DNA from 2 places in the Kitasatospora sp. NA04385 genome. Region 1 is predicted to be linked to the other one. Evidence: predicted binding sites of a transcription regulator. Region 1 holds the regulator's gene; the other holds the start of a gene.
The links. The regulator HspR, encoded in region 1, represses chaperone genes until heat shock. The targets are predictions, from matches to a motif close to TTGAGNNNNNNNNNCTCAA.
Positions count from the first base shown of each region.

Region 2: lon (endopeptidase La) is a predicted target of HspR. The motif match lies at 4,485-4,503, and genes of this name have one in related genera.

Region 1 is NZ_CP054919.1:3,978,117-3,984,746, reverse strand. It holds gene HUT16_RS17810 (LuxR C-terminal-related transcriptional regulator) at 1-177, shown strand, start outside; gene HUT16_RS17805 (LuxR family transcriptional regulator) at 179-1,150, shown strand; gene HUT16_RS17800 (LuxR C-terminal-related transcriptional regulator) at 1,186-2,178, shown strand; gene HUT16_RS17795 (hypothetical protein) at 2,186-2,791, opposite strand; gene HUT16_RS17790 (hypothetical protein) at 3,138-3,311, shown strand; gene HUT16_RS17785 (helix-turn-helix domain-containing protein) at 3,415-4,419, opposite strand; gene HUT16_RS17780 (heat shock protein transcriptional repressor HspR) at 4,625-5,155, opposite strand; gene dnaJ (molecular chaperone DnaJ) at 5,163-6,311, opposite strand; gene grpE (nucleotide exchange factor GrpE) at 6,448-6,630, opposite strand, start outside.
Region 2 is NZ_CP054919.1:5,096,131-5,102,760, forward strand. It holds partial or broken gene HUT16_RS22835 (multifunctional oxoglutarate decarboxylase/oxoglutarate dehydrogenase thiamine pyrophosphate-binding subunit/dihydrolipoyllysine-residue succinyltransferase subunit) at 1-1,054, opposite strand, end outside; gene HUT16_RS22840 (cell wall metabolism sensor histidine kinase WalK) at 1,356-2,513, opposite strand; gene HUT16_RS22845 (response regulator transcription factor) at 2,644-3,369, opposite strand; gene HUT16_RS22850 (rhomboid-like protein) at 3,677-4,378, shown strand; gene lon (endopeptidase La) at 4,526-6,630, shown strand, end outside.

The DNA.
Region 1 (6,630 bases):
ACGGGCGTCCCGCCGGAGCTGACCGACCTGCTCGCGGCCGGCCTGACCCAGAAGGCCATCGCCTCCCGGCTGTCCCTCTCCGAGCGCACCGTCGCCGCGCACATCGCCCGCCTGCGCGAGCACCACGACGCCGAAACCCTGTTCCAGCTCGGCTGGCTGATGCGCGGAGGAGCCTGAGATGACGGTCCGGTTGCCGAACGAGGCCGAGCGCGCCCTGTACCGCGACGTCGTCGCGCAGGGCGGGATGGTGCTGCTCCGCGAGGCGATGGAGCAGGACCCGGACGCGGCCCTCGGGCTGATCGGGCTCGGGCTGCTGCTGCACCACGACCACGGGGAGATGCTGACGGCGGCTCACCCCGGTTCGTTCGGCGCGCGGTTGAGCGCCGAGCTGCGCAACTCGGCGACGGGGAAGCTGCGGGCGGCCGAGCACGCCGCGGCCCAGCTGGAGGACCTGGCGCAGGCGTACGACGCCGCCGCGCGCCGCGGCCGTTCGGCGCGGCCGCTGCAACTGGTGGCGGGGCCGCAGATCTCGCACCACATCGCCCGGATCGAGTCCGAGATGCGCGAGGAGACGCTGGCGGCCCAGCCCGGCGGGGCCCGGCCGATCCATGACATGCGGCAGACCAGGGCCCGTTCGCTGGGCTTCCTGGCGAGCGGCATCGAGCTGCGTTCGATCTACCAGCCGGGCGCGCTCCTCGACCCTCCCACCGTCTCGTACGCGGCCGAACTCACCGCCGCGGGCGAGCGGTTCAGGGTGCTGGACGAGCCGTTCCGCCGGATGGTGATCTTCGACCGCCGGGCCGCGGTGGTCTCGGCGGCCCCGGACGACCGCCAGGCGGTGCTGGTGGAGGACCCGGCGGTGCTGACCACCCTGGTGGCCCTGTTCGAGCGGGACTGGGCGCGGGCCGAACGGGTCGACTGGCAGGCCCTGGCGGGGCGTCCGCGGGAGAGCGGGGTGCCGTCCGAGCTGACCGACCTCCTCGCGGCGGGTCTGACCCAGCGGGCGATCGCCTCCCGCCTCGGGCTTTCGGAGCGGACGGTGGCCGGTCACATCGCCCGGCTGCGGGAGTTCTACGATGCGGAGACCCTGTTCCAGCTCGGCTGGCAGCTGCGCGGGGTGTCCGGACGACCCACCGTGCCGCCGGGGTAGGACCCGGGGCGGACGGCCGAGGAGGAGTGGGAGCTGTGAGCGAGTCGAACGGAGCCGCACTGCCGAGCGAGTCGGAGCGGCGGTTGTACCAGCAGATCCTGGACCAGGGCGGGCGGGTCTCGTTCCGCGAGGCGGTCGAGCAGGACCCGACCGGGGTGCTGCGGCTGATGGAGCTGGGGCTGCTGGTGCACGACGCCGCGGACCAGGCGCTGACGGCGGTCAACCCGCGCGCGGTCAGCGACCGGATCAGTGCCGAGCTGCGCGCCGAGGGCACCCGGATGCTGCTGCGCGCCGAGGAGATGCCGACGCTGCTGGAGGACCTCACCCACGCCTACGACGCGACGCCGCGCCGGGCCGACCGCTCCAGCGTGGTGCAGCACGTCGACCGGACCGAGCAGATCCGGCACCGCGTCCAGCAGTTGGCGAGCGAGGCGTACGAGGAGGAGCTGTCCCTGCACCCGGGCGGGGCCGGGCCGGCGGACCTGCTGGAGGAGTCGCCGGAGCGCACCCGCCGCTTCCTGGAGCGGGGTGCGAGCATCCGCACCGTCTACGAGCCGACCGCGCTGCTGGACGAGACGACGGTTCGCTGGGCGGAGAGGGTCACCGGCTGGGGAGGCCGGTTCCGCACCTTGAGCGAACCCTTCAGCAGAATGTTGATCTTCGACCGCCGGATCGCCGTCGTTCCGGCGTCGGCCGACCATTCGAGTGCCGCGTTCATCGAGGATCCGGCGGTGGTCTCGTTCCTGGTCGCCGCCTTCGAGCGGGACTGGGAGCGGGCCGAGCGGATCCAGTGGCGCTCCGCCGAGCACGAGGGCGAGAGCGTGGTCCCGGTCCACGAGCAGGTGGGCCGGCTGCTCGCCCAGGGCCTGACCCAGAAGACCATCGCCTCCCGGTTGGGCCTCGGTGAGCGCACCGTCGCCGCGCACATCTCGCGGCTGCGCGAACTCCACGACGCGGAGACCCTGTTCCAGCTGGGCTGGCAGATGCGGGGAGCCGGGGAACCGCGTGCGGGGGACGCCGACGACTGACCCGCGGTCAGCCGGTGGCGATCTCCGGGGACCAGAAGCCGTACGGGGCGTGCTCGCGGCGCGGACGCGGGAACTGCTCGCCGGGCGCGGTCCAGAAGCCGCCGCGCAGCGACAGCGCCATCCCGGCCCAGTCCAGCGCGGTCTCCACGGTGTGGTGCAGCGCCTCCTGCGACCAGGTGTCGTCGAACACCAGCGGCAGCACCGGCGAGACCTGCTCGATGGTCGCGATCAGCGGGTTGTGCGTGATCGCCTCGTCCACCAGCAGCACGATCGGCTTGCGCAGCGCCGACGCCCAGCCGAGCTCCAGGCTCACCCCGGCCGACAGCGGCGCGCCCACGTAGGCGAACACCAGGTCCGCGCTCTGCATCGCCCGGAAGTCGGAGGGCACCCGCTGCTCCGGCGCCCGCCCCGCCACCGTCCACGCGTCACTGTGGTGCGCGCTGTACACCGCCGCCCCGCTGTCCAGCAGCGTGCTTCGCAACGTGGTCAGCCGAGTCCGGCTCGCCAACGTCACCACACTGTCCGCCGGCCCGGTCAGCCGCATCAGCGGCGCGGCCAGGAAGACCCGTGCGCGACGCCCTTCGGCGCGGTGCTGCAGGTGGTGCTCACTCATGTCGACTCCGGGTGATTTGCCTGCCAAAGGGAGCTAGGACTGGCAGGCGGATCGGACAATGGCTGCTCAGCGGACTGTTGTGACGCGTTGATCGTCTATTTGAATGAGCATCGGCAAGTGTGGTGAGCCTGTCGAGCCCAATCGAGAGCGAACTGATCGTCCATCGCGGCGCGACCCCTCGTCCAGGTTCGAGAGGTGTCATCTGGACGCCTGGCAGAGAGATGACAGCCTTCCCCGCGCCCAGGGGTGACATGGCGTAACGCTTGCGGTACCTTCGCACGGTAGTTTGGTGCCCGGTGTCGGATTTGTATCGAGAGGGGAATTAGGGGTGGGCATAATGTCGCGCATGCGCCGGATTGTCCTGAAGGCGGTACTTCCGGTGGCCTGTGGCGTTGCGGTGGTGCTCGGAGCGCTGGTCTTCAGCCAGGACGCAGCTTCGGACCGGGCGAATCAGGCGGGCCAGGCGGGCCAGGCGGATCGATCGGTCACTCTGGCCGCATTGGATCTTAACTGGGGTTGATGGGATCGGTTCTGAGCGCGGGTGCTGTGCCTGGACGGGGGCGTTTTCTCCCTGTGGGCGTAGAAAATGCCGGGCCTCCGCACCTCGCTGTGGTCGATCCTTGTCACTCTTCGGCGATTTCGGTTGTGCTCGTTGCGGATCGGCCCAGGGCGTAGCCCAGTTGGAAGAGCGAGTCGACATTGTAGTCCTCTCGCATCTCCGCCAGGTGCCTGGCGAGCGTCCTCTCGCTGATTCCCAGGCGGCGGGCGATGACGCGGTGGTTGGTTCCCGCGAGGAGTAGGTCCACAATTGTCTGCCTGAGTCGCGAAACCACTTCCTGTGGGACGTTCCGCTCTCCGTCGAAATCTAGCGCGCGGGTCCAATTCCGCTCAAATACTTCTTCCTGCAGGAAGTTGACCACTGATTGGTCATGGATGAAGGTGGCGAAGTTGTTGATGTCCTCGACCGACGGCAGGACGGCGACCTTTCGATCTATGATGATCAGCCGGGTATAGGGCTCGTCGAGGGTGCGGAACTGCCAGCCTTCTGCTGATAGGGTCGCCACGTAGTCGCGGGTCGACTGGTGGTAACGGGTGCTTGCGTGGTAGATCGTTCGCATGGCCGTGCCGCGGCGGACGGATTTCAGATCGCCTTCCAGGCTCCCGGCAAGCAGTTCGGGAGGGCGAGGCCCCCCGGGTTGCATCGCCACTGCCTCGGTGATTCCCGCCGCAGTGATCTGCTGCAGACGCTGGTTTATGAGCGCCTGTCCGCGGACGTATTCGATGGCACCGCCGCTCTGCTCTGGTGAGTGAAACGCATCGGCGAGCTCGGTGAGTTCGGACGGAATGGAAACTGCGCGGGACAGCAGGTCCAATGCTTGGCGTTGCCAGCGGATGCTCAGCGTGGATGCCAACTGTGAGGGGTCGATTGCGACGAGATTTCCGGCGTGATCGGTGTCGTGGACGAGCAGGCCCAGCGAAACCAGTTCGTCGAGTGCGGCGCCGGATATTTCCGAGTCGATTTTGACGGTGCCGCCGAGATCTTTGATGATCCGGAGGTAGAGCGCATGGGCTTCGGCGGACAAGCTGTTCGAACCGTAGGCCGTGCCAGGGAGATCACGCGCGCTCATCCTCACCCCTTGTCGCTGGCCTGTCAGTTCACCCCACGGGCTCCGGGCATCTGACTGAGTTTAGGCCGGAGTCGGATGCCCGAGCCGGATTATTTTCTACTCTGGCTGGTCCTGCCAGCTGGTGCTCGCTGGCACTCTCTCACGGAACGGAGAGTCGCCGGCACCCCCCGAACGGGAGGTACCGGCGGCGTCGTGCCGATGGTGCTCAGCGCTTGGGCCGCCACACCACCAGTGCGCTGGACTGCTGGACCTGCTGGTAGGGGACCAGGTCGCGGCGGTAGGAGGCGTGGACGGCGGCCTCGCGCTGCTGGAGGGTGGCGGCGGCGCCCTCCAGGGCGTCGACGAGTTCGGCGACGCGGGACTGGAGGGCGGCGACCTGGTTCTCCAGTTCGATGATGCGCTTGATACCGGCCAGGTTGATGCCCTCGTCCTGGGAGAGGCGCTGGACCTCGCGCAGCTGCTGGATGTCCCGGGCGGAGTAGCGGCGGCCGCGGCCGGCCGTGCGGTCGGGGCTGACCAGGCCGAGGCGGTCGTACTGGCGGAGGGTCTGCGGGTGCAGGCCGGAGAGTTCGGCGGCGACGGAGATGACGTAGACCGGGGTGTCCTCGGTGAGGACGTACGGCGGGGCGGCGGCGCGGGGGCGGCCGCCGCCGGGCAGGCCCTCGCCGAGACCGGGGCCGGGGCCGATCCGGCCGGTGCCGTCGGGGCCGTGGCTACTGTCGGAGTGGGGACTCATCGGGATCTCACGCTCCCTCCGCCGCCTTGAACAGGGCGGCTCGCGGGTCGTCCGAGGCGGTGGCCTCGCGGTACTGCTCCAGTGCCGTCAGCGCGTCTCCGGTGACGTGCGTGGGCACCGTGACCTCCACGGTGACCAGCAGGTCGCCGCGGGTGCCGTCTTTGCGGGTGGCGCCCTTGCCGCGGGCCCGCATGGTCAGGCCGTTGGCGCTGCCGGGGGGCAGCTTGAGCTTCACGGCCGGGCCGTTCAGGGTCGGCACCTCGATGGTGCCGCCGAGCGCGGCTTCGGGGAAGCTCACCGGCACCGTGACCGTGAGGTTGTCGCCCTTGCGTCCGAACACCGGGTGCGGGTCGACGTGCACGGTGACGTAGAGGTCCCCGGGCTGGCCGCCGCGCTCGCCCTGGGCGCCCTTGCCCTTGAGCCTGATCCGCTGGCCGTCCTGCACCCCGGCCGGGATGCGGACCTGCATGGTGCGGGCCGAGGAGGCCCGGCCGCTGCCGTGGCAGACGGTGCACGGGTCGTCGACGATCATGCCGCGGCCCTTGCAGTCCCGGCAGGGCTCGGAGAGGGCGAAGGCGCCCTGGCCGCGGCTGACGGTGCCGGCGCCGACGCAGGTCGGACAGACCCGCGGGGTGGTGCCGGCCTTGGCGCCCGTCCCGGCGCAGGCGCGGCAGGCGGCCTGGGAGGTCATCCGCAGCGGCACGGTCGCGCCGTCCACGGCCTCCTCGAAGTTCAGCGTGACCTCGGTCTCGACGTCCGCCCCGCGGCGCGGCTGGGCGGTCTGTCGGCCGCCGCGGTTGAACAGGCCGCCGAACACGTCGCCGATGCCGCCGCCGCTGCCGCCGCCCCCGCCGTTGAACAGGTCCCCGAAGTCGAAGCCGCCGGCCGCGCCCGCCCCGCCGGGGCGGAAGCCGCCGCCCGCGAACAGCGAGCGGGCCTCGTCGTACTCCTTGCGGCGCTTCTCGTCGGAGAGCACGTCGTACGCCTCGGAGATGTCCTTGAACCGCTCCTCGGCCTTGGTGTCACCCTTGTTCGCGTCCGGGTGGAACTCGCGGGCCAGCTTGCGGTAGGTCTTCTTGATCTCTGCGGCGGTGGCGTCCTTGGGCACGCCGAGGACCTTGTAGTAGTCCTTCTCCACGTAGTCCTTAGCGCTCATGGCCTTTGACCGCCACCTCCCGGAATCCCGAAGTTCTGTTGCGAAGCGGCGCCGCGGCGCGGCGCCTCGATACGGCGCTGCGGAGCCGGCCGCCGTACTGGACGACGTACGACTCCGCAGCGCACGGGGACTCTACTCAGCTGTCGGACGAACCGTCAGCCTTGTCGTCGTCCGGCTCGCCGGTGGTCTGGGTGCCCGGCTGGGGCTCCGCGACCGCGACCATCGCCGGGCGGATGATCCGCTCGCCGATCCGGTACCCGGGCTGGAGGATCTGCACGCAGGTGTCCTCCGTCACGTCCGACGAGTAGCTGTGCATCAG
Region 2 (6,630 bases), 1.1 Mb from region 1:
GCCCGAGGCCGCGCCCTGGATGACCCGGTGGTCGTAGGTCGAGGTCAGGGTCATGATCTTGGAGATGCCCAGGCGGGCCAGCGTCTCCGGGGAGGAGCCCTGGAACTCGGCCGGGTACTCCATGGCGCCGACGCCGACGATGGTGCCCTGGTTCTGCATCAGGCGCGGCACGGAGTGCACGGTGCCGATGCCGCCGGGGTTGGTCAGCGAGACCGTGACGCCGGTGAAGTCGTCCATGGTCAGCTTGTTGGCGCGGGCCCGGCGGACGATGTCCTCGTAGGCCTGCCAGAAGCCGAAGAAGTCGAGCGTCTCGGCCTTCTTGATGGCCGCGACGACCAGCTGGCGGTCGCCGTTCGGCTTGACCAGGTCGATGGCGAGGCCCAGGTTCACGTGCTCGGGCTTCACCAGGTAGGACTTGCCGTCCTCCACCTTGTAGGTGAAGTTCATGCCCGGGTTGGCCTTCACGGCCTGCACCAGCGCGTAGCCGATCAGGTGGGTGAAGGACACCTTGCCGCCGCGGGCGCGCTGCAGGTGGTTGTTGATGACGATGCGGTTGTCGATCAACAGCTTGGCGGGCACCGCGCGCACCGAGGTGGCGGTCGGAACCTCCAGCGAGGCGTCCATGTTGGTCGCCACGGCCTTGGCCGGGCCGCGCAGCTGCACCAGCTCCGGGCCCGCCGCGGCCTTCGCCGGCGCGGCGGCGGCCGGAGCGGCGGCCTCGGCGCGGGCGGGGGGCGGGTGCGGCCGGGAGCGGAGCGGGCGCGGCCACCGGCTGCGCGGGCGCCGGAGCGGCGGCCGGGGCAGCGGGTGCGGGCGCGGCCGGAGCTGCGGCAGCGGGAGCGGCGACAGGGGCCGGCTGGGAGCCGACCGGTGCGGCCTGGGTCACTGGAGTCACCTCGGTACCGGGCTTGTAGTCGGCGAAAAAGTCCCACCAGGCACGGTCGACCGAAGCCGGGTCCTGGAGGTACTGCTGGTAGATCTCGTCGACGAGCCACTCATTGGGGCCGAAGCCAGTGGAACTTGCCGAGCTGGGGGTTTCTTGGTGTGGCGACACGGGGCAACCGCCCTCTTCCGCTTCCTTTTGGGATGGTGGACAGCGGGGATTAAGGCTACGCCTCCGACCAGTGATCGCGCAGTCCCCGATGGTCAGGCGTCGCCCAGATCACATTGCCCGGCGGGTTTTTGGCTGGATCCGTGCGTTAGGAATGCCGGAAATCGGGGAACTCGCCCCCAGATCGGTCGTGGTCATACCGGCGTAAAATCGGACGAACCAGTGGTCTGGACCACTTGGCGGCTCCGGCCGCGCACCCCGGCCGAGCAGCCCGGCCCCGGTTTGTACCGATTCCGCCACAGTCTCAGGCGGGCACCGGCGACTCACCCGGGAGGGTGACCTCGATCCGGCAGCCCGCCGCCGCCTCCGCCACCCGGATCCGGCCGCCGTGCAGGTCCACCGCCCAGCGTGCGATCGCCAGCCCCAGCCCCGTCCCGCCGTCGCTGCCCGGCCCCAGCGCGGTCGGCGAACCGCTGCGGCCGAACCGCTCGAAGACCCGCTCGCGGTCCTCCGCCGGGATGCCCGGGCCCTGGTCCTCGACCTCCAGCAGCAGCCCGCCGCCCTCCGCCGCCCGGGCCCGCACCGTCACGGTGCCGCCGGCCGGCGAGTGCTTGCAGGCGTTGTCCACCAGGTTGGCCACCACCTGGTGCAGCCGCTCCGCGTCCGCCACCGCCGTCAGGTCCGGCGGCCGCACGTCCAGCGCCAGCCGGACGTCCCCGCGCCGGTCGTACGCGCCGCCGGCCGTCGCGCCGTCCACCGTCACCCCGCGCAGCACCCCGTCCAGGAACGGGCCGACCCGGAACGGGTGGGAGTCCAGCGGGACGACGCCGTCGTCCAGCTTCGACAGGTCCAGCAGGTGGGTGACCAGCCGGCCCAGCCGCTCGGTCTGCTCCAGCGCGGTGCCCAGGTTCTTCGGGTCCGGCTTCACCACGCCGTCCACCACGTTCTCCAGCAGGCCGCGCAGCGCCGCGATCGGGGTGCGCAGCTCGTGCGAGACGTTCGCGATCAGCTCGCGGCGGTGCCGGTCGGCGGCCTCCAGGTCGCCCGCCATCCGGTTGAAGGTGTCGGCCAGCTCGCCGATCTCGTCCCGCGAGGACACCTCGACCCGGCCGCTGTAGTCGCCCTCCGCCATCGACCGGGCCGCCGCCGTCATGTCGCGCAGCGGCGCGGTCAGGCCGTTCGCCAGGAACTGCATGAACAGCAGCGAGGCGATCAGCGAGAAGATCATGATGATCCGGATCTGGGTCTCCGACCGGATCGCCACCACCACCATCCCGGTGGCCAGCACCACCGAGACGACCACCAGCAGGGCCAGCTTGCCCTTGATCGAGCGGACCGGGTCGAAGGGGCGGATGTCCGCCCACACCCGGCGCGCGGCGCGCACCGCGAGCGGGGGGCGCGCGAGCGGGGGCCGGGGGGAAGCCGGCTCGGCTTCCCCGTTGCGTTGCTGCGGAAAGGTCATGGTGTCCCTGCGACTGGTCCTCGGTGAGTCGTCCCGGCGACTCGTCCCGGTGGGCTGCCGGTGAGGTCCCGGCGAAGGGGGCCGGGCCGCCGAGCGGAGCCCGCGCGGGGCCCGGACCGGCGGCGACCGGTCAGGAGAGCGGGGCCTCCAGCGCGTACCCGACGCCGTGCACCGTGCGGATCCAGCTCGCCCCGATCTTCCGGCGCAGCGCCTTCACGTGGCTGTCCACCGTGCGGGTGCCGGACGCGTCGGTCCAGTCCCACACCTCGGCCAGCAGCTGCTCGCGGGTCAGCACCGCGCGCGGCTGCGCGGCCAGGCAGGCCAGCAGGTCGAACTCGGTCGGCGTCAGGTGCACGTCGCCCGAGCCCAGCCGGACCCGGCGCTGCACGTGGTCGATCTCCAGTTCACCGAAGCGCAGGCTGCCCAGCGCCGGTGTCCGGGCCGCCTGCTGGGCGCGCTCCACCCGGCGCAGCAGCACGTTCACCCGGGCCGCCAGCTCGCGCATCGAGAACGGCTTGGTCATGTAGTCGTCCGCGCCGACGCCCAGACCCACCAGCAGGTCCGTCTCGTCGTCCCGGGCAGTCAGCATCAGCACCGGCACCGGGCGCTGCGCCTGGATCCGGCGGCACACCTCCAGGCCGTCGAAGCCCGGCAGCATGATGTCCAGCACCACCAGGTCCGGCTGCCAGGTGTGGAACCCGTCCACCGCGCCGGGGCCGTCGTGGGCCACCGCCACCTTGAAGCCCTCGGCTCCCAGCCGGGCCGCGATCGACTCCGCGATGGTCGGCTCGTCCTCCACGACGAGCACCCGTCGCTGGGTGCCCACCGGTCCACTGCTGATCGTCTCTTGCTGCATCTCTGTCACGGTCACGCCACCGCCCCCAGGGCTCGCGGGCCGACCGTCGGGGGACGGCGGGCTCCGCTCGTAGTCGTCTTGTTTCCGTCGTGCTGTTCCGTCGTGGGTGCCCCGCCGGCGGACGCATCAGGTTTGGCAGGTCCCCGTTCGGACGGGCACGGGCCGATACCTTACCCGGAGCACTTGCGAGCTGTAACGGTACGTGTGCGAGCGGCACGTGCTCGGGTAGGGGCCTTCACAGAAGTTCCTCAGACACCTCTCACCCGCCCCCCTTATGGTGGGCGGGACGAGGCGTTCGGGAGGCACCATGACCAGCGCGGAGCTGCGACGACGACTGATCAGGCCCGGGCTGCGGGCGGTACCCACCCCGCGGGCCAACCCGTTCGCACTCGGTTACCTCGCGCTGCTGCTCGGCACCACGCTCTACGCCCGCTTCGGCGACCCGGAGACGGTGCACCGGCTCCAGGCCCTCTCCTCCACCGACGCGCACAACCTGCTCGCCCACCCCGCGCTCTCCCTCGTCGGCAGCGGCCTCTGGGTCGCCGGACCGGTCTGGATGCCCTACTTCTGGGCCTTCGCCCTCACCGTCGCACCCTTGGAACGACGCATCGGCGGACTTCGTGCCCTCGGCGTCTTCGCGGCCGGGCACGTCGTCGCGACCCTGCTCTCGCAGACCGTCGTGGTCGCCGCGGTGGCCACCGACCGGGCCGAGACCGGCCTGCTGGACGCGATGGACATCGGCGTCTCGTACGGGGTGCTCGCCTCGCTGGGCGCGCTCGCCGGGCTCCTCGGCCCGCTGGGGCGCCGGGTCGCCCTCGGGGCGGGGCTCGCGCTGATCGGCCACCAGGTGGTCAGCGACCCCGACCTGGTCACCTCGGTCGGCCACCCCGCCGCGCTGGCGGTGGGCGTCGCCCTGTGGCCGCTGCTGCGCGGCCGCGGCCCGCGCGGGCCCCGGCGGGCCCCGGTCCGGGCCCGCGCCCGCAGCCGGGTCGCCCCCACCGAGGGCTAGCCCCTCTCCTCTCCTCTTCTCCTCTTCTTCCCCCCCCGCCCCAAGGGCCCGGGACGTGTTCACTCGGGGTGAACGCGGGGCGGGGAACAATCGGCGATCGCCGAACCTTAGTCAGGTCAGCTCAACTTCACTGACTGGGGAGAGATCATGGCATCGACGTCCGTTCCACTCACTCTGCCTGTGCTGCCGCTCGACGACGAGGTGGTGCTCCCCGGCATGGTGGTTCCGCTGGAACTCTCGGATCCCGAGGTGCGGGCCGCCGTGGAGGCGGCCCGGGCCGGGAACGCCGGGGGGAAGCCGCAGGTGCTGCTGGTGCCGCGGCTGGACGGGTCGTACGCGGCGGTGGGCGCGCTGGCGACGGTCGAGCAGGTGGGCCGGCTGGCCGACGGGGACCCGGCGGCGCTGGTCCGGGCCGTCCGACGGGTGCGGATCGGGGCCGGGACGACCGGGCCCGGGGCCGCGCTCTGGGTGGAGACCACGCCGTTCAAGGAGTCGGACCAGGGGCTGCCGGTCGCCGGCCGGGCCGCCGAGCTGGTCAAGGAGTACAAGGCGCTGTCCACCCAGTGGCTGCGCCGCCGCGGGGCCTGGCAGATCGTCGACCGGGTGGCCGCGATCGAGGACGTCGGCGAGCTGGCCGACAACATCGGCTACGCGCCGTTCGCGACCGCCGAGCAGAAGCTGAAGGTGCTGCTGGAGGCGGACCGCCCGGCCCGGCTGGAGTACGCACTGGGCCTGCTGCGCGCGCACCTCGCGGAGGAGGAGGTCAACGACACCATCCGCAAGGACGTCGAGGAGGGCGTGGCCAAGCAGCAGAAGGAGTTCCTGCTGCGCCGCCAGCTGGAGGCGGTGCGCAAGGAGCTGGCCGAGCTGAACGGCGAGGCCGACACGGAGGAGGAGGACTACCGGGCCCGGGTCGAGGCCGCCGCGCTGCCGGAGAAGGTGCGCGAGGCCGCGCTCAAGGAGGTCGACAAGCTGGAGCGCGCCAGCGACCAGTCGCCCGAGGGCTCGTGGATCCGCACCTGGCTGGACACCGTCCTGGAGCTGCCCTGGAACGAGCGCTCCGAGGACGCGTACGACATCGCCGGGGCCCGCGCCGTGCTGGACGCGGACCACACCGGGCTGGCGGACGTGAAGGACCGGATCGTCGAGTACCTGGCGGTGCGCAAGCGCCGGGCCGACCAGGGGCTGGGCCAGATCGGCGGGCGTCGAGGGGGAGCGGTGCTGGCGCTGGTCGGCCCGCCCGGGGTGGGCAAGACCTCGCTCGGCGAGTCCGTCGCGAAGGCGATGGGCCGCTCCTTCGTCCGGGTCGCACTCGGCGGCGTGCGGGACGAGGCGGAGATCCGCGGCCACCGCAGGACGTACGTGGGCTCGATCCCCGGCCGGATCGTCCGGGCGGTCAAGGAGGCCGGGACGATGAACCCGGTGGTGCTGCTGGACGAGATCGACAAGGTCGGCTCGGACTACCGGGGCGACCCGGCGGCGGCCCTGCTGGAGGTGCTGGACCCGGCGCAGAACCACACCTTCCGGGACCACTACCTGGAGGTCGAGCTCGACCTCTCGGACGTGGTGTTCCTGGCCACCGCCAACGTGCTGGAGGCCATCCCGGAGCCGCTGCTGGACCGGATGGACCTGGTCCGCCTGGACGGCTACACCGAGGACGAGAAGGTCGCCATCGCCCGCGACCACCTGCTGCCGCGCCAGCTCGCCAAGGCCGGCCTGGGCGCGGACGAGCTGGCGGTGGACGAGGCGGCGCTGCGCAGGCTGGCCGCCGAGTACACCCGGGAGGCGGGCGTCCGGAACCTGGAGCGGTCGATCGCGCGCATCCTGCGCAAGGTCGCCGCGCAGACCGAGCTGGGCGAGCGCGAGCTGCCCGCCGCGATCGGCGCGGACGACCTGCGGGCGCTGCTGGGCCGGCCGCACCACGTGCCGGAGGCGGCGCAGGAGCCGGCCGAGCGGCGCACCGCGGTGCCGGGCGTGGCCACCGGCCTGGCGGTCACCGGGGCCGGCGGCGACGTCCTCTACATCGAGGCCTCGCTGGCGGACGCCGAGACCGGCTCGACCGGGCTGACCCTGACCGGCCAGTTGGGCGACGTGATGAAGGAGTCGGCGCACATCGCGCTCTCCTACCTGCGCTCGCGCGGCGCGGAGCTGGAGCTGCCGGTGACCGGGCTGCGCGAGCGGGGCATCCACCTGCACGTGCCGGCCGGCGCGGTGCCGAAGGACGGCCCGAGCGCGGGCGTCACCATGACCAC